DNA from 2 places in the Massilibacterium senegalense genome. Region 2 is predicted to be linked to the other one. Evidence: riboswitches for the same ligand, from Rfam matches in the RefSeq annotation. Region 2 holds a riboswitch; the other holds the start of a gene.
What was found. A riboswitch is a leader RNA that binds a small molecule or an ion and turns the genes downstream of it on or off. The one in region 2 is predicted to bind cyclic di-GMP.
Positions count from the first base shown of each region.

Region 1 (10,321 bases), 160 kb from region 2:
CAGTATTTGTTTTTTCTTTGTTATTGTATGTTCCTGTTTTTCTTGGATTATTTTATTTTCCGCATCTTCTCGCTAAAATAAAAAGTGATAGAAATAATCGGGATGACAGGTAATGTGGCGGTGGATAATTAATGAAAAATATAAAGATGAAAGTTGCGAGAACAGAAAAAGAATTATCACAAGAAGAATTGGCAAAACAAGTCGGTGTTTCTAGGCAAACGATTAGTTTAATAGAATCAGGAAAATATAACCCTTCCCTGCAACTTTGTATTGCCATTTGTAAAGCATTGTCGAAAACATTAGATGAATTGTTTTGGGAAGAATAATCGAAAGTAGGCATATTGCCTGCTTTTTTTTTGCAGAAATGCACGATGGAATGGGGTAAAATAAGGCTAATTAGCGATATACTAGAAGGGAGTTGGAACTCATGGAATTTTTGCAACGAGTAGAGCCATTTTTAACGACAGATGATGAGTTAGTGAAAGATTTTGTACGATATGCATTGCAAGATTATGCTGCTGTTCCAGTTTCTTTTACGAAAAAAATAATAGAAAAGAGTTTGGAAAGTGAAGGAGCATGGAGTCCTTCCTTTTTAGCCATGTTAAAGAATTTTCCTTTGGATGAAAAAAATACTGAAAATAGCGATTGACCAATCAGTTACCCCGACCGATAAGTAACAATTCACGTGTGTTGATTACCTAATTTGTACCTTTATATTGGAATAATTTAGATAATAAGCAGATGTGAATTTTTACTTTTTGGGAGTAAAAAATATAGAATATTTAGATAAAATAGTAGGATTATTAGGATAAAAAACAAATGTTCCGCATAGAGGGAATTTTGGTTGCTCTTTACTTTTCTTTTTTATTGGTTATAGTGTATGCATATTGTTTGTTCGGAAAGGTTTTTAGGATAACAATGGAAAAATTACAACTTTGGGGTGTTTTTTTATACTTTGGTATGATAGACTAAAGTTGTTATTTGTTTTGGCAAACCTATTGAAAAGTAGGGACGCAAAGCCACAGGTCTAACGTAATTTCTTACTAAGATGGCTGGGTTGCTTTTGAATTTTATAGATATTTTGTACTGGTTAATTATATCTATTCGAATGATGAGAAAGCACCTACTTCTATACAGTAGGTGTTTTTATTTATTTATAAAGGAGAGTGTTTAACATGGATTTTTGGAAAAAAGTTTCTTTAAGAAAAAAGATTACGGGCATTGTTTTTATTCTTGTCTTTTTTTCTTTTACGATTAATACCTTACTTAGTGTGAATCAGCTCACGAAGACAATGTCAAAAGATTTAGTAAGGGAAATGAAAGGTACTGCTATTTTAACTGCCATGCATTTAGATGGGCAAGATGTTAGTGATTTATCTAAAGTAAAAGGGGAAAAAAATCCAAATTTCATGGAAATACAAAAACGGTTAGATAAATTACAACAAGAACAAGGTACCATCAGTTGGATTTATATTTGGGAAATGAAAAATAATCAGATTAGAACAACCGGTTTTACAAGCAATTTAAATGAAATTTATAAACCCGGTGCTGTGTTTGAAGATGTGGCTGATATTCATAAAAAAGCTGCCGAAAAAGCAATCAGCACAGAAAAACCACAAGTAACAGAAAATTTTAAAGATAGCTATGGAGAATGGCGGACGGCCTTCGTTCCATTAAAAGATAAAAGTGGTGCCATTACAAGCGTTTTAGCTATTGATTATTCGGCCAACTTCATAAAAGAAAATATTATTAAGAATGTTATTAATCAAATTGTCATAGCGATAGTAGAGTTGTTTATTGTATTAGGTATTTTATTTTTTCTAATTCGCCAAATATTTAAACCAGTGGTTCCTGTCGTTGAGATAGCAGAAAAGATTGCAAAAGGTAATTTAGAAGAAACAAATTTAATAATTAAAAATGAAGATGAGGTAGGAAAATTACAACAATCAATTGGAATTATGACGCACAATTTAAGAAATATGATTATTAATATTCGTGGTACATCCGATCATTTGGCATCTTTATCAGAAGAAATGTCAGCTAATGTATCAGAAAGTGCAGAACGGACAATAAAACTTACGGGAAATTTACAACAAGTAACTACTGGAGCGCATAATTCTTTAAATATTATGGAGGAAACTTCTAAAGCAATTCATGATTCTTCGCAAGGGATTCAAAGTATTGCTGAATCTGCTTCAAGTGTATCTGAGTCGTCAGCTGAAACGTCACAAGAGGCACAGCAAGGAAATGAAATAATTCAAAAATTAATGAAGCAGATGGTAGTAATAGAAGATTCCGTCGAAAATATTTCATCGAAGGTTCAACAATTAAATGAGAATTCTTTGCAAATTAATAACATTGTAAATATTATTACGGAAATAGCAGATCAAACGAACTTGTTAGCTTTAAATGCAGCGATTGAAGCAGCTCGTGCAGGAGAACATGGAAAAGGTTTTGCAGTTGTAGCTTCAGAAGTGAAAAAGTTAGCAGAGCAATCTGGTAATTCTGCAGGTCAAATTAAAGAGTTACTACAAATTATTCAAACTGATTCACAAAAATCAGTAGAGGCAATGCAAACAGGAATAACACAATTAGAAGTTGGTATGCGTTATACCAATGAAACAGGAGAAGTATTTGAACAAATTTTACATTCTACTGGTCAAGTAGCTTCACAAATTCAAGAGGTATCTGCGTCTACTGAACAACTGTCTGCATTTTCAGAAGAAATCAATGCTTCTATTCAAGAGATGAAAGAAGTGTCGAACCAATCATCGAAATTTGCACAACAGGTAACAAAGGAACAAGAAAGTCAGCTTGCGTCAATAGAGGAATTAAAAGCAGCTACAGAGTCATTAGAAACAACAGCTGAAGAATTACAAGCTATGATTAATAATTTTAAGTTGTAAAAATGAAGGTGGAATAGAAGGATGAAAAAATTACTGAAAAAAAATGTCATAATAACTGGTGCAGGTGCTGGGATAGGGCAAGCAATTGCGATAGAGTTTGCGAAACAAGGGGCAAATCTATTGTTAAACGATATAGATAGTTTAGGGATTGAGTGGTTAGCAAAAGATTTACAAGAAAATTATCGTGTACGCGTGAAAACATTTCAAGCAGATGTAGCAAACTCAACAGAAGTGGCAAATATGTATGATTTTTTTGATAAAAGTTTTAATAGTTTAGATATTATTGTGAATAATGCAGGTTTTGCGCAGGAGCGTTCCATTACAGAAATGACTGATGATGATTGGGACCGGATGATACGAGTACATTTATATGGAACTTTTTACAATTGTCGAGAAGCTGCAAAACGAATGGTAGAACTTAGAAAAGGAAAAATTATTAATTTGGCTTCTGATTTAGGAATGTTAGGAGCAGAATATTTTGCTCATTATGCAGCATCAAAAGGAGGAATTATCTCGTTAACAAAATCATTAGCACGTGAATTAGCCCCATATATTTTAGTAAATGGAATAGCACCAGCTGCTACCTGGACAACAATTATAAATGAGTTCGGAGAAGGATATGAAGAAAAAGAGGCCGCTAAATACCCTTTAAAACGTTTTGGACAACCTGAGGAAATTGCTAAAACTGCTTTATTTTTAGCTTCAGATGATAGTGCATTTTATACTGGTCAAATTTTATGTCCTAACGGTGGGGTTGTAATGAATGGGTAAGAAATAAATCGTAAGGTGTGGGTTGAAATAATGGTAACAATTATCTTTTTAATTTATCTTCTTTTTATTTTTGTAATGGGCTGGAAGGGATATAAAAAAGTTTCGAATGCAGAAGATTTAATAGTAGCAGGATGGCAAATGCCGTTACCCATTGTTACAGGTAGTTTAGTAGCTGCATTGTTAGCAGCACCTTTCTTTTTTGCTGCTGTTGGTTCAGGGTATACATTAGGGGGATTTTATGGTACAGCCACGATGGCGGGACTTGGAACTTGTATGATATTAGGTGCATTAATTTGGACAAAACCTTTGCGACGATTAAAGGGTTGGACGATTGCTGATTATTACGGAATTAGATACGGAAGTAAAAAGTTAGGAGCATATACAGGTGGTATAATCGGAATGGCTTTTGGGATGTTTAATGCTGGAGCACTAACAGTTGGTGGCGCTTATATTATTGAAACTATTTTTCATATTGATTTTATTTGGGCTGCGTTATTATTTGTCGTCTTTACTGCCTCTTATTCTGTGATTGGTGGATTGTGGGCTGTAGCATATACAGAAGTTATTCAAGGATTATTGGCGATAATAGGGATAATTGCCATAGTAATTGTTGTAATGTTCGACTATCAAGGGATGGTATTTCAATCTGATTGGTGGAATGTAGAAGAGTTATTTACAAAAGGTGGTGCAGCCTTTTGGTCCTTATATTTAGTGTTAGCATTAGGAGATATTCCTGCTGCGGATTTAGGGCAGAGGGTCGCGGCTGCTAAAAATCCTAAAGTAGCTTATTGGAGTATGATTATTGCAGGTATAATTGTACTTTTGATTAGCTGGACACCAGGGATGCTGGGAGAAGTATTTAAAGAGATTTTTCCGAATAGCCATAATCCAGAAACGTTGATGCTACAATTTGTGAATGGTTCGTTTCATCCTGTTATTTCGGGTATATTTTTAACCGCATTTGCTGCCATGGGCATGTCTTCTGCTGCTGCTTGTTACTTAGCCGCGGCAGGTATTTTTACAAAAAATATTTATTTGGATTTTATCCAACCTAACCCAAAACCTGCATTACTACTTTTTATATCAAGAATAGCTATTTTTATTAGCGCTTTAGTTGGTTTAATCTTAGCCTTACATTTTCAAACAGTAATTGATTTAGCTTATTTAGCTTGGGACATTATTTTTGTTACGATATTTTGGCCACTTGTACTCGGTCCTTTTTGGAAACGAATTAGTACACCTGCAGTTTGGATTAGCATTACAGTAGGGTTATTATACTATATTATTACATCATGGACTGGTGTACCTGTACCAACTGGTAATTATGATGGTGTACTTGGGCTAATAGTTGAATTATGGAAGATGCCAGTATTTTCAGGTGTTATTGTTTCTGGGTTCACCATTATTGTGTGTTCTTTTATTTTTACACCTAGTCCAACTGTATTAGAAATGTTTGAAAAACAAAAAAATAAACAACTTGATTTCTAATAATGTTATATACATTTAGTAGGTGAGTAGTTTTTTGGGGGGTGGGGGCAATAAGCCCTCACTTGCGAAATGTGAAGGTAGAGGGGATTACACTCTGCTTTAATCCAGCTTTGGGCGCTATAGGATCGAGACATAAGCTTGCATGGTTTTCTACCATTCATCTTATGCTTGTCGCTCTTAAATGAGCGCCCTATGTTTTTTTGTGATAATCCAGCTAATGATTTCTGCTATAAGGCAAAGCCCGACAGAAGCAAAGGAGCTTCGTCTTTGCTTCGTCTTATAGTTCCGTCGTCTAACGAGCTAATCTTTGTTTTTTTGATGAAAGTGGATACGTGCATCTAATTACTAACGGACGATCTGTAAAAAAAAATTTCTGGAATATTTTTATTTATATGTGAGATAATTTGTGTTTATGAATTTTTAAAAGGAAGGATAAGGTTATAGTTATACTATTTCCTATTAAATTATATATAAACCTATTTTTTATTGGCAACAACCATAAGGGATGATGGGATCTGCTTTTGAAATGAATGTATAAAGGAGGGGGAAAAGTTGTTTGAAAAGAAACAATATGTAATTTATAAGCAAAGTGTAACAAAGGATTTATATAAAGATGTCATAGCACTTGCTAATGGGAATGGCGGGACTATTATGATTGGTTATGATGAAAAGGGAAATATTATTGGGGTGAAAAAAGCAAACGAACAAAAAAAATTAATAATAGAACAATTGAAAATTTGCATTGAACCATTTCCTAAAGTACAAATAAAACTTTTTTCGCTAGCCGATAAAGAAGCAATAAAGCTTCAAGTCCAATTAGAAGATTTCGTATACCGCCGATACGGAACAATCGTTGAAGATTTATATGTTTATAATGGTGTGAATAAAAGAAAACTTACATCTCCTGAGGAAATTTATCATTTTATTCGTACAAAACGGAATAATTACTATGAACAAGTTAGAACAAATATTCCTTGTGCATATAGTGATTTTAGTGAATTTATTGGTTGCTTTAATCAATTTGTATCAAAAAAGAATAACGAGTTGTTGATTTTTAATCAAGAAAATTTGCTTTCATTTTTACATTATATGAAAGCAATATATGAAGAAGAGAAGATAATGTTAACAAATTTAGGTCTTTGGTTATCTAATCATTGTCCGATAAAAACGATGTTTATTCAGTTTCAAGGATATGATAGGAATGCAAAAATCAACAAAATTATTGAGTATAAAGGGTCTATTTTATCTCAATTTTTAAAAAGCAGAGAAATAATTTCAAAAAATTTCTATAATCAACCTGCATATGTAAAAGAAGCAGTATTTGAATTTTTAGTGAATGCTTTTATTCATCAAGACTTTCGAATAGAGAAGGATATAGAAATTCATCTTTTTATTGATCGAATAGAAATAAAATCGAATGGTGGCATCTATGGTGATGTTTTATCGGCACCTAATTCTTTACCCGTTCGTCGTAACCCTAATTTAGCACGAATATTTTATAGGTGTGGTTTATGTAAATCACAACGATTAAGCGTTTCTAGAATACAAACAAAGTTTAAGCAATTACATTGTAGTAAACTTCCAACGATGGTGGAATGTAATAACCAAGTTATAGGAATTATTCCTTTAAACAATCTAGGAATGAAATTACCAGTAAAGCATGTTTTATTTTGTAACTATTACTGTTGACCTGATTCTAAATAGGGAATTAAAACGATCAAGTAAGGAAAGAAAAAGGTGGCGAACATAGACTATTCATTAAACAAAAAATAGTATGGGATTTTTTGAGTTTTAGGAACGCTACATATTCTTGGTCTAATTTATCATGAGGACAGGGGGAGTAGCGTCTTTTTTAAATATATTATATTTTTTGAATTTACTTCATTTTTATATAAATAATGGTATAATGAATGCGACTGTATTTGCGTTCATTTAGGATGCCAATAGGATGGGAAAGGAAATCCTCAACTCTTAGTACTTTTTTTAGATTGAACTAGCTTAGGAAAGTAGTAATTTTTAAGGAGGTATTGGGATGATGTTTACAAATCAATTGTATGAAAAAGGAAAAGCGATTTGGCAAGCACAAGTGGATCATCCATTTGTGCAGGGAATCGGTCATGGAAATTTAGATAAAGAAAAATTTCGTTTTTATATGGTGCAAGATTATCTTTATTTAATGGAGTATGCCAAACTTTTTGCGATGGGAGCATTAAAGTCTAGGGATGTGGATGATATGCGTCATTTCACTACTTTGCAAGATGCCATCCTTCATTATGAAATGAAGTTACATATTGATTATTGCAAACAATTTGGCATTACCGAACAAGAATTAAAAGAAGCAAAGCCCGCAGAAACGATGCTGGCGTATACACATTATATGCTGCATCAATCACAAAATGGTGGAGTGGCAGAACTCCTTGCTGCTTTGCTGCCATGCGTTTGGGGATATCATTATATCGGTGTGGAAATTAGCAAAATTGATGGCGCAAAAGACCATGAGTTTTATGGAAACTGGGTAAAAATGTACGAATCGAAGGAGTTTGGGAACTTATCGATTTGGTTAAGAGATAAGTTAAACGATATCGTTGCATACAAATCTGAAGAAGAAAAGCAACGATTAGAAGAGATTTTCTTAACAACGAGTAAATATGAATTTATGTTTTGGGAAATGGCCTGGAATAAACGATTATGGCCGAAAGCGATTGAACAATTATAAACAAAGGAGCAGCGGATTTTTTTCGCTGTTTTTTTATTTAGGAAAAATTCATCTTTTGAATATTCAGAAATTTATCTATGATAGTAAAATTAGCCAAACAACTGTCAGTCGTATTAACGAAGCGACTATCTGGTGAAATGATAAGCGTATAGGAAGTCGTATCAATGAGGCGATATCCGCATATGGGGTTTTTCGGTGAGCTAACCGCAGAAGATGAACGTAAAATTGAAGAAGCGTTACAAACGGTACATGCTAGTCATTTAACGGAACGGTTTTTTGATGAATTAAGCGACGGGGAAAAACAAAAAGTACTGGTTGCTCGTGCCTTCGTACAAGAACCAGAAGTTATTATTCTCGACGAACCGACGACTGGTATTTTGCATGAAAATGATGTCGATTTTGAAGTAGCGCGAACGATTGGATTAGATATTTTATGAGAAAAAGCATTTGAACCGATTCAAGAAACGATGTTTAAGTAGATGCCGTTCCATCCATTATTGATGCTGGGAGTCCCATCGGAACGGGAAATGATAAAAATCGCACGATTATCGAATATGCATCTCGCATTCATTTTTGTGCGAATGTATCGAATGTGATAGAAAAAATGAGCTTCTTATAGGGTCCATTTTAAAAGTACAGATTTAATTCTGTGCTTTTTTTCCCTAATATTTATACTGTTAATTTGTCAGATGTAAACTATTGAGCGACTTTTTTATTTTTCAAACGCTTCTCTAATTATTGATTTTTCTTGCTCAATTTTCTCAAAGCTTCCGTTTGCTTCTGTATTGTAGTAATCTATCACAAATTTTTACATTCTGCCATTCTCAAGTAGAATAGTGTTTTTTAGTTGCTCGTGTAACAAATCTTTTCTTCGCTTATTTTTTAATGTATTTAGCCAAGAGGTCTCCCACTTCACTTATACCTACAATCCATAGATAAAAATGATTAGAGTTATTACAGCTTCAATTAAAGATATTATAAAAACATACTTGTAGTTCACTTTTTTATCTTTATTTATAATCTTTTGACCTAGGTAATTTAAAAGAAAAAATATAAAAAACAAAAGAGCAATGGTTAGACTAACATTTAACAAATTAAAACCTCCTTAAAATTAATTTATATAAAAGTTTAGTTATTATTGAAAATAACATAAAATTGTTTTAATATGTATGTAAAGGTAAAGATAAACAAAATTAGTGTTTATATGAATTTAACAAAAAAGTTTATTAGATTTTTATTTATTTTAGCATTTGTGTTTACTACTGTATCAACCTTTAATCTTGCAACAGTAGCAGCTACAACAAAAGAAAATTCTCAAAAGCAATTAACACCACATCAATTAGAAGAACTTAACAAAAAATTAGAAGAAATAAGAATTGATATTAATGAACAATTAGCTTCGGGTCAAGAAAATGTTTTTGCAAGTAGAGATTTATCATTTTCTGATGAACCTTTAGTTATGGATTTCAATACTACTGAGTCTGTTAATGTTAAAAATAATTCCTCCATTTCACTTTTTGCATTATTTAAAGCTAATTATGTCCCAGTCTCTCTTTCTTTGCCCCATTTTGCTATGTTTTTTCTACATACTAAGTGAAGGTTTGAAAAGGAGGAGAAATTAGATGGAAGAGTTAAAACGATTTCAATCATTTATGACGGTGCAGGAGTTAGATGAGGCGGTGGAAAAACATAAAGCAGTGAATCGACAGTTGCTTCATCAAACGGATATACAAGTGTTACATACATTAGCGGGACATGCGGTGAAATATCCTGGAGTGGCCAAGTTAAAAGTAGCGACGTTAGCAGCGATGTTGCACAAAAGCGAAAAAACAATTCGCCGATCGTTAAACACGTTTGTCACAGCAAAGATTCTAAAAAAACAACCAACCATTCGGCCTATTTCAGGTGGATACGGAGCATGTATCTTTATTTTTTTACCATACGATGACCAGTCGCTCGTGACCAATCGCCAACACCGACCAAACTGTGAACAAGCAAGTGTTTTGACAGAAAAAAAAGAAGTTGAAACAAACGATCTATTAAAACAAGTAAACAATACAATGGATTTAGATACGGTAAAACAAGATATTTTTTTAGATGATGATGCGATGAGAGGGAGAATTCCAGAGGAGTTATTTAACGTGTGGAAGCAATATTTAGATGCAAAAGCAATGTACCAAGTATACGGAATTTTACTACGAGCGAAGGCAAGGGTGGATGCTAGTATTCGAGTAGAGGAAAATGACTATTTCGAACATTATAACCTTGCTTTAAAACGAACGTTAATGGGATATAAACTCGGCAAAGTGCGTTCTTTTTATGGCTATTTATTTCGAGCATTTGAGCAAGCTAGTAAAAAAATTAAAGAACTAGAAGAAGAGGAAAAGTGGTATCGAAAACATGTACGGATAAAACCTAGTTTTAAAATTCCGAATTGGTT
Region 1 is NZ_LN831786.1:2,000,039-2,010,359, reverse strand. It holds gene BN1372_RS13385 (DUF6773 family protein) at 1-113, shown strand, start outside; gene BN1372_RS13380 (helix-turn-helix transcriptional regulator) at 132-326, shown strand; gene BN1372_RS13375 (hypothetical protein) at 428-649, shown strand; cyclic di-GMP riboswitch class I at 979-1,065, shown strand; gene BN1372_RS13370 (methyl-accepting chemotaxis protein) at 1,176-2,906, shown strand; gene BN1372_RS13365 (SDR family NAD(P)-dependent oxidoreductase) at 2,928-3,677, shown strand; gene BN1372_RS13360 (sodium:solute symporter family protein) at 3,708-5,165, shown strand; gene BN1372_RS13355 (RNA-binding domain-containing protein) at 5,718-6,854, shown strand; gene tenA (thiaminase II) at 7,198-7,881, shown strand; gene BN1372_RS13345 (ATP-binding cassette domain-containing protein) at 8,046-8,318, shown strand; gene BN1372_RS13340 (hypothetical protein) at 9,086-9,478, shown strand; gene BN1372_RS13335 (hypothetical protein) at 9,504-10,321, shown strand, end outside.
Region 1: linked by a shared signal. The riboswitch ahead of BN1372_RS13370 (methyl-accepting chemotaxis protein) and the one ahead of BN1372_RS12505 (LuxR C-terminal-related transcriptional regulator) in region 2 are both predicted to bind cyclic di-GMP.

Region 2 (10,321 bases):
GCCGGGCTCGTTCGATTATGAAGCCATTAAAACAATCCACGTTAGAAACGATAGACAGGTACTGGCTTATGCATTTAGAAACGATGTCTCGATTTAAAGAAGGATTAGGATTACTGAGTTATGCGCAAGAAGATCCGATTCGTGCATACCAACAAGAAGGGTTTAAATTATTTAACCAAATGTATGAGCAACTGCTGTACGATTTGGCGATTCATACGCAAAACATTGTGAAAGATTATGAAGAAAGGAGCGGTGAAAATGTTACCTTTTACTAGACTAACCATCACTCCTCAACCAGTTTCAACAAATAACGAAATGATGCTATCGATTCATCCGTCTTGGAATTTATCAACAGAAGATACATACGTCTATCGTTTTTTAAATCGCCACTTGCCACCTGTGTCTGGTATCGAACTAGCAGAAATGAATTTAAAACAAACGGAACGTGGCATTTATACGACGGTATTTATTCGCAACGGAACGAGCAAATCGTTATCTTTGCAAGAAGAGACACTTGTTCTTTACCGCGGTTCGGATCGTGTGGCACGAGAAAAATTTAATTTTCAAACAATCGGAGAACTTCCTCCTTTTTCAAATCGTCCGTGGACATTTTTCTTTCGAAAAGAAATATTGCTACTAGATGTGCCGATGAATGATAAAAATTGGACATTGTCATTTGAATCAAGAGACGAAGATTTTTCTTTATCGCTTGATTTAGAAAATAGTTGGCAACATTCAATGTCAGCAAGCGGACTAAAACGACTATTAAAATTAATCGATACGTTAAAAAAACCAAAACAGGGGACACTTTCGTTTGAAGGATTGCAGTTTTATGAAAAAAATGGAGCAATGGTATTACTTTTTTTAATTCGAAACGCAACAGATAAGGATTATTTCCTGTCGACGATTCGTTGTACGGTAATAGATGACGATAAACGACCTATTGCCGTTGGTACGTTTGACCTTGGTTCCCTTCGTATTCATCCAAAAACGAGCAAACCGTGGTCGCTTATTTTTTCCAATGAACAAATATTAACGAAAATTTTTAATCCTTTTAAAAAATGGTCAATTTCGATTACATTAAATAGTGATTAATTACTATCACTTGACAATTTTATACTTTTAAATTAATCTAAAAGTTAAGTATTATTAGGTTATTACTAACTACTGATAAAGGCAAACTTACTGAAAGGTAAGGACGCAAAACTACAGGCCTACAGTGTGTGAACCAAGGCGGCTGAGTTACCAAAGGGGAAGTAGAATTCATTTAAATGGGAATTTCCTTCTTTCTCTTTTGGGCCCTTATCAAGAGCAAAGGCTCAATTTAGGAGAGGTGACAAAAAAATGAATAACATTGCAATTATTGACGATCATCAATTATTTCGTGAAGGATTACGACAAATTTTAATCCAAGATCAAAACAGTAACGTCCAATCATACAGTAGCCAAGCACTATCGATTCAAGACGTCATTCAAACAGAACCTGACGTTATTTTATTGGACGACTCAATTTCAGAAAATCCATTTAAATTAATTCGACTTTTCTCTAAAAAATTAGCAAACACAAAAATTGTGATGCTAACTATTAATCCTCAACACGATCGAGTTTTAAAGGCGCTCGATTTAGGGATTAATGGGTATATTTTAAAAGACACAGATATTCATACACTCTATGAATGTTTGGAAACAGTAGATAATAATCAAAATTATATCCATCATAAAATATCGAACATTTTACTAGAAGAATATCGTAAAATTACTTCATCTCCAGCAGATACAATTAGTCTCCAAGAAGACTTGGCCTATTCGCCACCGTATCATTTATTATCAAAACGGGAATGTGAAATTTTACAATTGTTAAGCGAAGGAATGTCCAATCGTGCCATTGGTCATGAATTATCTATTAGTGAAATGACAGTAAAAAACCACGTTTCTAACATTATGAAAAAAATTAATGTACGCGACCGGACAGGTGCTGTGTTAAAAGCAATCAAGTTAGGCTGGGTACGATTTAGCTACCAAGAAACAAGGGAAAAAGACAACATCGGATAAGCCCTGTATACATACAGGGTTTTTTCATTGCAAAAAAGATGGCTATTACACGTCTTTTCGAGTACTATTAATGTAAGGTATGGATATTATTATAGAGAAAAAGGAGATGGACTTATTTTCATGAACCACATCATTCTCGTCCCTCTTGATGGATCTCAAGCTTCATTAAAGGCATTATCATTCGCTATCACAACAGCAAAGGCATTTCAAGATGACCTTTTGTTACTGCATGTCATACAAGACGATTGCAACCATGATGACGTTTTTATCGAAGCAGAAAAAATGCTTAAAGAAGCAACAGTAACGTATACAAGCAAATTTCGAACAGGCATCCCACCAATTGAAATTGCGGATGAAGCAAAAGAACAAAATGTTCGCCAAATCATTATGGGATCATTAGGAATGAACCCACAAGTTAGCTACGCATTAGGAAGCGTCAGCGAACGCGTCATTCCATTAGCACCATGCCCGGTTACATTTGTATCGTAAGAAAGCACCATGTCACCCGATGACATGATGCTTTTTTTATAAAAAAGCGGAGGGAGCTTGGGTATAGGCGACAAGCATAAGAATGAGGTGACTTTTCCTCATGGAGCAAGATGCCTTATGACTCGAGCCTATAGCGCCCGGAGCTAGATTAATAAAAAAGTGGAGGGTGGCTCGTTCACCGACAGAGTAATAAGGCGCTCAATGGAAGAGGTGCCTCTTTGCCTCTGGAATTGGGTGACTTATTACAGCAGTCGCTAGCCCATCGGAGCTGGATTATAAAAAAGCGGAGGGGATTTTTATGGGTTTGAAACAAAAATTGTTTCAACGTTTAGAACAATTGTACCCGTCGATGGTACAGTTACGGCGATATTTTCATCAATACCCGGAAGTTTCGTTTCATGAATTTAAAACAGCTCAAACAATCGCTACGTTTTATGAAAATGTACAAATCCCTATTCGCACCAATGTAGGAGGGAATGGCATTGTCGCAACGATTAAAGGAGAAAAACCCGGAAAAACAATTGCGTTGCGAGCAGATTTTGATGCATTACCAATTCAAGATTTAAAAGATGCGGATTATCGATCGAAAGTTCCGGGTGTGATGCATGCTTGTGGGCACGATGGACATACGTCTACTCTTCTTCACCTTGCACGAACGTTTGCAGAATTACGACATGAGCTTGCTGGTACGTTCGTTTTCATTCACCAACATGCGGAAGAAATGAATCCAGGTGGAGCAAAATCGATGATTGAAGCTGGTTGTCTAGAAGGAGTCGATGCCATTTTTGGCACGCATTTATGGTCGCTTAGTCCATTAGGAGAAATCGGTTATCGAAGCGGTCCGATTATGGCTGCTGCGGACCGATTTGAAATTGAAATTTTCGGACAAGGTGGACACGGAGCTGCACCACACGAAGCAAAAGATGCGATTGTGATCGGTGCCCAAGTGATTACCGCTTTGCAAACTATTGTGAGCCGAAATATTAACCCGATTCAATCAGCTGTATTATCTGTCGGGTCATTAGAAGCAAAAAATGCGTTTAACATTATCGCAGACCATGTGACGATGTCTGGAACAACACGTTCGTTTGCTCATGACGTTCGCGAACAATTAAGTAAAGATATCGATCTTGTATTAAAAGGCCTTACAACAGCATTTGGGGCTCATTATGATTATGAGTTTATCCATGGATATCCACCTGTCATAAATGACCCAACTATGACCGATTTATTAAAACAAAGTTGTCAAACGGTGCCACACATTACCCCAAGGAACATTGAACCAAAAATGATTGGAGAAGATTTTGCGTATTATTTAGAAGAAGTACCGGGTAGCTTCTTTTTTACCGGTGCTCGTCCTAAAGGTGTTGTGTACCCGCACCATCATCCAAAATTTGATTTTGACGAACGAGCAATGTTATACGCCAGCCAAACATTGGGCGCAGTTGCCATCGACGCAGCAAGTGCGGAGTGCTAATCTGTTCTCACCATCATCAACAAAAGGACCTGCTGCCAGGTCCTTTTGTCATTTTCCACGAATACTTTTTATACACACGATAACCACTCATCGACACGCCCACGGTTGATGCTCCTAGAAATACGGAGTCGCTGCAAATCTATAATCCTTTTACATTCGTTCGTTTTTTAGCTGTTCCATTTTTTTTAATCACTTTCACGAGTTTTTCTACTACTTGATACAACCCGCCATACCCGTATAGTATAAATCAAGCCTAGCGCTCCGATTAAGGCAGAACATTGTTCGTATCCGATTTGCATGCTGTCATTAACTGTCCGTCTAAATAAATTAAAAATGGTTGACACGTATTAGAGCCCATGCTTTTTCACAAGATACCCGACTGTTTGGAAAAAATAAAAACTTAAGGACAGCGAGGACATCCACATCGCGTGGATTAAAAGTCGCCAATCGCCAAGCATTTTTGGTGGCATGACCGACATTGCTTTTATGAAATGTTTAATCTCTGCGGCCATTTTCCATATTTCTTGATAAAACCGTTCGAGCTGTGCGCGATAGTCCGGAAAACGTTGTTGTAGGTTTTGTAAATGTTCCTCACGATTTCGTTTAAACACAATCGAATGTGGATTGTCTGGCAAATGAATCTTCATCACTTCTTCTAAACACGTAGCATCAAACGAAAGGTTCAATTTTTCTGCAATAATGTCATGGGCGCCACCTTTTTCAAAGCCCATTCCGAGTGTCACACCAACTGGAAATAAAACTTCCCAGCTGAACCGCCCCTTCATTGAACCCTTCGAATACTGTCACGTCATGCGTTTCACTTAATAAGGCCCCTGCTTGTTAATCTACACCTATGTCGCCTCCGATTACCATAACTGATTCTCGCACGATTGCTCCCCTTCATTTGTACAAATAATATACATTTATCCTATAAAAATCACGCAGAAACGTTATACTAAAAAAACCTTTCATTTTCTCCTATCGTAAGAAAATGAAAGGTTTCCGTTATTATTTAATCGCAAACATTATTTCTGTTTCACACACGAGTTCATCGTCGACTGAGGCAATGGCTTTTCCTTTACCCATTGGTCCTTTGACGCGGATAATTTCTACTTCTAATTTTAACGTATCTCCAGGGCGAACTTGTCTTTTAAAACGACAACGATCGATTCCTGTAAAAAAGGCTAATTTCCCTTTGTTTTCTTCTTTCGCTAAAATTGAAATGGCGCCTACTTGCGCCAACGCTTCGACGATTAACACGCCAGGCATTACTGCAAATTCAGGAAAGTGACCTTGGAAAAATGGTTCATTCGCCGTAACATTTTTAATGCCTACTGCTTTTTTTCCTTCTTCCATTTCGAGCACCTTATCGACAAGCAAAAATGGATAGCGATGTGGAATAATAGCTTTAATTTCTTCAATATTTAACATACTGGTTGCTCTCCTTTCCTACCTTAATTGATTAATAAGGCCTGACATTTGATCGGTCATCGTCAAGGCACGCGCGCTAAATTGGTAAGCGCGTTGTGTCGACATCAATTCTGAAATTTCCTTTGTCATGTTCACATTCGATTGCTCGAGTACCTTTTGTTGGATACCGGCAGCTGTTGCATTAACCGGAACAATAATTGCTCCTTGCTGCAAACCTGGCACGTTCGGTAACGCAAAATTTTGGTCCCCGACCGAACGAAGCACTTGCGGGCGCGTAATTTCTACGACATTTAAAGCACCTGCATTGACCGTTGTCCCGTCTAAACGAGTGACAAACAATGAACCATCTTCTTGTAAGTCAATGCTTTTAAAATCGCGCGGAATAAAAATGTCACCAGTTGTCCCTTGCACGGGGAACCCTTCACTTGTCACTAAACGCATGACACCTGTGTTTCCGACATTTTGTAAATAAAAAGCACCTTTACGTGTATATTCCGTTTGAACTTGTCCACCACGTTCTGCTTGGACGGTAAAAAATTGATAATCATTTGGTAAGGCGAAATCCAACTCGCGGTCTGTTGTTTTTAATGCACCTTTTTCCAAATTCAGCGTCGTTTGGGAGACGCGTGCACCAGAACCACGACGAATGCCATTTAACGTTAAACGACCTTCTTCTTGTGCTGGTACTGGTTGATTGTTAATTTGTTGGACTAATAAATCTGAAAAGCGCGCCTCACGACTTTTAAATCCTGCGGTGTTTGAGTTAGCTAAATTGTTTGTAATCGTATTTAACTTATTTTGTAATTGCCCCATCGTAACTGAGGCCGTCATTAACGAATGTTGCATAGTGCCTCCTATCTAAGTCGCCCGATTTCGTTTACGGTTTTTTCAAGATTTCTATCGTACGCTTGTAATATTTTTTGGTTCGCTTCAAATGCTCGGTATGAACTCATCATATCGGTCATATTTTGCTCAATATTGACATTCGATCGCTCGATAAATCCTTGTTCGACCGAATAGGCGATATTCGGATTGGCTTGGACGGGTTGGGCATTCCCACCTTCTAAACGAAACAGATGGTTTCCTTCTTTTACAAGTTGATTCGGATTATCGATATATACGATATTTAATTGTCCACTATTTTGTCCTGCTTGTGTAAACACTGTCCCGTCTTGCGTCACAGTAAATTGATCATTTTCTACGGTAATCGGTTGATTTTGTGTATTTAGCACGCGCAATCCTTCTGCCGTTGTTAAAAACCCATCGTTATCAACGGTAAAGGAACTATTTTTCGTATAACGAATTTGATTATTGGCATCGCGGACCGCATAAAATAACGATCCTTGTGCATCCGGAACGTTTCGTGTTACGAGTGCTAAGTCAGAACGATTGCTCGTTTCTTGTAACCCGCCTTGTTTAAAATTCGGTGTCACTTCTTGTACGTATACACCCGTACTCATTTCCCCAATTCGCGTTAACGTTTGTGTTACCGTTTTTGGTCCTTTATTGTTTTCTAAACGGTCAATGACCATTTTCGGAAAACTACGGACAGAAGAACGGTCTTCTTTATAACCTGGTGTTTGCACGTTTGCTAAGTTGTTCGTTAACATTTGTTGGCGTCGTTGATGGGCAATCATTCCAGCGGCTGCTGTATAAAATCCTCGAATCAATCAGGCCACCTCCTTTTGCGATTAGCTTAGACGGCGTTTAGCGATTTTATCTAAATGCTCTAACATAATGCCTGTTCCGCGTGCAACGCAGTTCATTGGCTCTTCTGCCACTAAAACAGGAACTTTTAATTCTTCTGCTAGCAATTGATCTAAGCCGTGAAGAAGCGCTCCCCCACCAGTTAAAATAACACCACGGTCAATAATATCTGCTGATAATTCTGGCGGTGTTTTTTCAAGCACTGCTTTTGCTGCATCGACAATAAGCATCACACTTTCTTTTAATGCTTCTTGAATTTCGGCAGATTCTACCGTAATTGTACGTGGTAATCCAGAGACTAAATCGCGTCCACGGATTTCGATTTCTTCATTACGTCCACCAGGGAAAGCAGTCGCAACGCCCATCTTAATATTTTCTGCTGTACGTTCTCCAATTAATAATTTATACTTATGTTTAATAAATTGAAGAATGTCTTGGTCGAAACGATCCCCTGCTACTTTAATCGATTCGCTCGTTACAATATCTCCCATCGAAAGAACTGCAACATCTGTCGTTCCGCCACCGATATCAATTACCATATTCCCGCTTGGCTGAAAAATATCCATTCCAGCGCCGATTGCTGCAATTTTCGGTTCTTCTTCTAAAAATACTTTCTTCCCGCCGCTTTTTTCTGCAGCTTCGCGAATTGCTTTTTGCTCGACGCTTGTTACGTTTGTTGGGCAACAAATTAACATACGCGGCTTTACAAATAATCCATTTATATCATTAATGCGATTGAAAAATGCTCGTAACATTTGTTCTGTAATATCAAAGTCAGCAATGACACCGTCTTTTAATGGACGAATCGCCACAATATTTCCCGGTGTACGTCCAACCATACGATACGCTTCTTCTCCAACCGCTAATGCCTTCCCAGTAGTTTTATCTATAGCAACGACAGAAGGCTCATTTAAAACGATTCCTTTTCCTTTTACGTAAATGAGAACATTCGCTGTTCCTAAGTCAATCCCAATATCCTTTGAAAACATGTTATTGAATCCTCCCTAAATTTTTACAATATGTTCAACCGTCACATATCTACCTAATTATATAGTTTAACACAAATGGAATAGGATAAGTTCAACTTTTATTGTAAATTTTTAAAAGTTTTTTCGAAAGGGAGAACTCATTATTGATTTTGTTTATTTTCATACTTTTTTCGGGTTGCTTCCCCGCCGCGAAGGTGTCTAATCGACTTATGGTAATCTAATATTTCTTTCACTTCATTAGCTAATTCTATATTGATTTCAGGTAAACGCTCTGTTAGATCTTTATGCACCGTACTTTTTGAGACACCAAACTCTTTTGCAATCATTCGGACGGTCTTTCGTGTTTCCACGATATATTTTCCAATCTTGATTGTTCTTTCTTTGATGTAATCGTGCACGCCACTCGCCTCCTAAACTCATAGGTAAGAGGAGTGTTCAAGACCCAAGAAGGAAATGCATCGTTTGGCGTAATGAAAAAGATGTTAAACTTTAATTCTTCTTAACTCTAAAACAAAACCCTCTTTTTTTGAAAAGTTGTCTCAATGACACCATATGAAAGAAAATAGGATTTTATGAATGTATCATGCGAATAACCAGCACATAGAAAAAATATCTCTTATAAAAAAATGAGTATGATGCATGAATTTTTATCACTTTGAAAATCATCTTGAACTAAAAAATAGCCATCCGTTCTATCATTTTTGAACAGATGGCTATTCCTAAACGTTATGCGTTATTCGATTGGTTTTCTTTTAATGCTGGTGTTTCTTCTGTTTTATTTTGTTGAGAATTAGATGGTGCTTTGTTGTCTTCTTCTGGTTTTTCTTCACGTTTTTCCTCTGGTTTTTCATCTGGTTGTTCTTCTTGTTCTGCTGCTTTTATAGAAGAAATAGATTGGTTGAATACAGTTGCAGGGTTTTGTGCTTTTCCATCGACACGCACTTCAAAATGAAGATGTACCCCTAAATCTTTATTAAACGTATTGCGTCCTGCTTTTGCGATTGCATCGCCTTGTTTCACTACTTGTCCTTCGGTTACGTTTACGTCGCTAAGCGCTTGGTAGTGAGTTGTGACGTTGTTTGTATGTTCAATCGTCACAATTTGACCAAATAAAGAGTCTTGCTCTACTTTCGTAACGGTTCCTGATAATGCAGCTAACACATCAAACAATTCGCCACTTTGCTTGCTTACGTCAATCCCTTTGTTTTGGTAATAGACGTTATCATACATTACAATCGCTTTCTCCCGCTCTGCCTCTGTAGATGCTTGGTCATAAAACGGACGTTTGATTTCGATTGTTTGTTGGTCTTTTACCGGCCATTTTAACGTTTCTTTTTGCTTTGATACTGCTAATGATTCTTCTTCCAATTTTTGCGTGTCTTTTGGCGTAGATAGGTTCGTTTCCGCGTTTTCTCCATCATTTTTGAAATATAAAATGCCGGTTAACACTATTGATGCAATCAACAAATAAAGAGCAGGGATGACATACTTCTTGCGCATATAGCGGCGCCACTTCGTCATTCGTACTGTTTTTTGCTCTCCATCTTTCATTCCTCATCACCTCATGAGCCATTGTCGGCAAATAAGGTGTGCTTTATACGTCTTTTTTTATTTTTTTGTTATTTTTGCTACAAACGGTTCCGCTGTAACAATTTCAATACCTTGGTAGTAATGTTTCGCAATTTGATCGTATGTGTTTCCTTGTTGTGCCATCCCGTTTGCTCCAAACTGACTCATGCCAACACCGTGCCCGTATCCTTTTGTCGTAATTTCAATTTGGTCGCCAACTTTTTTCCATGTAAAATCACTCGAGCGAAGCTGTAACGTTTCGCGAATTTGTCGTCCGGTAAATGTTTTTCCGTTAATCGATACTTCCGCAATCCGATTTCCTTTCGTTCGTTTCACAATTTTGCCTACTTGTTCGTCTGTTACTTGCACACCAAGCAATTGCTCAAAGGTCGCTAATGGAATGGAAACGGCTGTTTGATAATTCGGCGCTTGTTTATCCCACGGACTCCCTACGCTACGTAAATAGGGATATTCTCCTCCCCAATATTCTTCTGAGTTTTCGGTGTAGCCATTACTCGTAGAAAAAAAGGAAGCCGTAATTGGTTCGTTATTGTACGTTAAAATTTGCCCTTTCGTTTCTTCGACGGCACGAGTAATTTTTTTCATC
Region 2 is NZ_LN831786.1:1,843,772-1,854,092, forward strand. It holds gene secA2 (accessory Sec system translocase SecA2) at 1-275, shown strand, start outside; gene BN1372_RS12500 (SLAP domain-containing protein) at 259-1,095, shown strand; cyclic di-GMP riboswitch class I at 1,166-1,250, shown strand; gene BN1372_RS12505 (LuxR C-terminal-related transcriptional regulator) at 1,345-2,052, shown strand; gene BN1372_RS12510 (universal stress protein) at 2,173-2,541, shown strand; gene BN1372_RS12515 (M20 family metallopeptidase) at 2,846-4,018, shown strand; gene BN1372_RS12520 (hypothetical protein) at 4,366-4,803, opposite strand; gene fabZ (3-hydroxyacyl-ACP dehydratase FabZ) at 5,027-5,449, opposite strand; gene BN1372_RS12530 (flagellar hook-basal body protein) at 5,468-6,295, opposite strand; gene BN1372_RS12535 (flagellar hook-basal body protein) at 6,304-7,119, opposite strand; gene mreB (rod shape-determining protein) at 7,141-8,145, opposite strand; gene spoIIID (sporulation transcriptional regulator SpoIIID) at 8,286-8,543, opposite strand; gene BN1372_RS12550 (stage II sporulation protein SpoIIQ) at 8,872-9,696, opposite strand; gene spoIID (stage II sporulation protein D) at 9,754-10,321, opposite strand, start outside.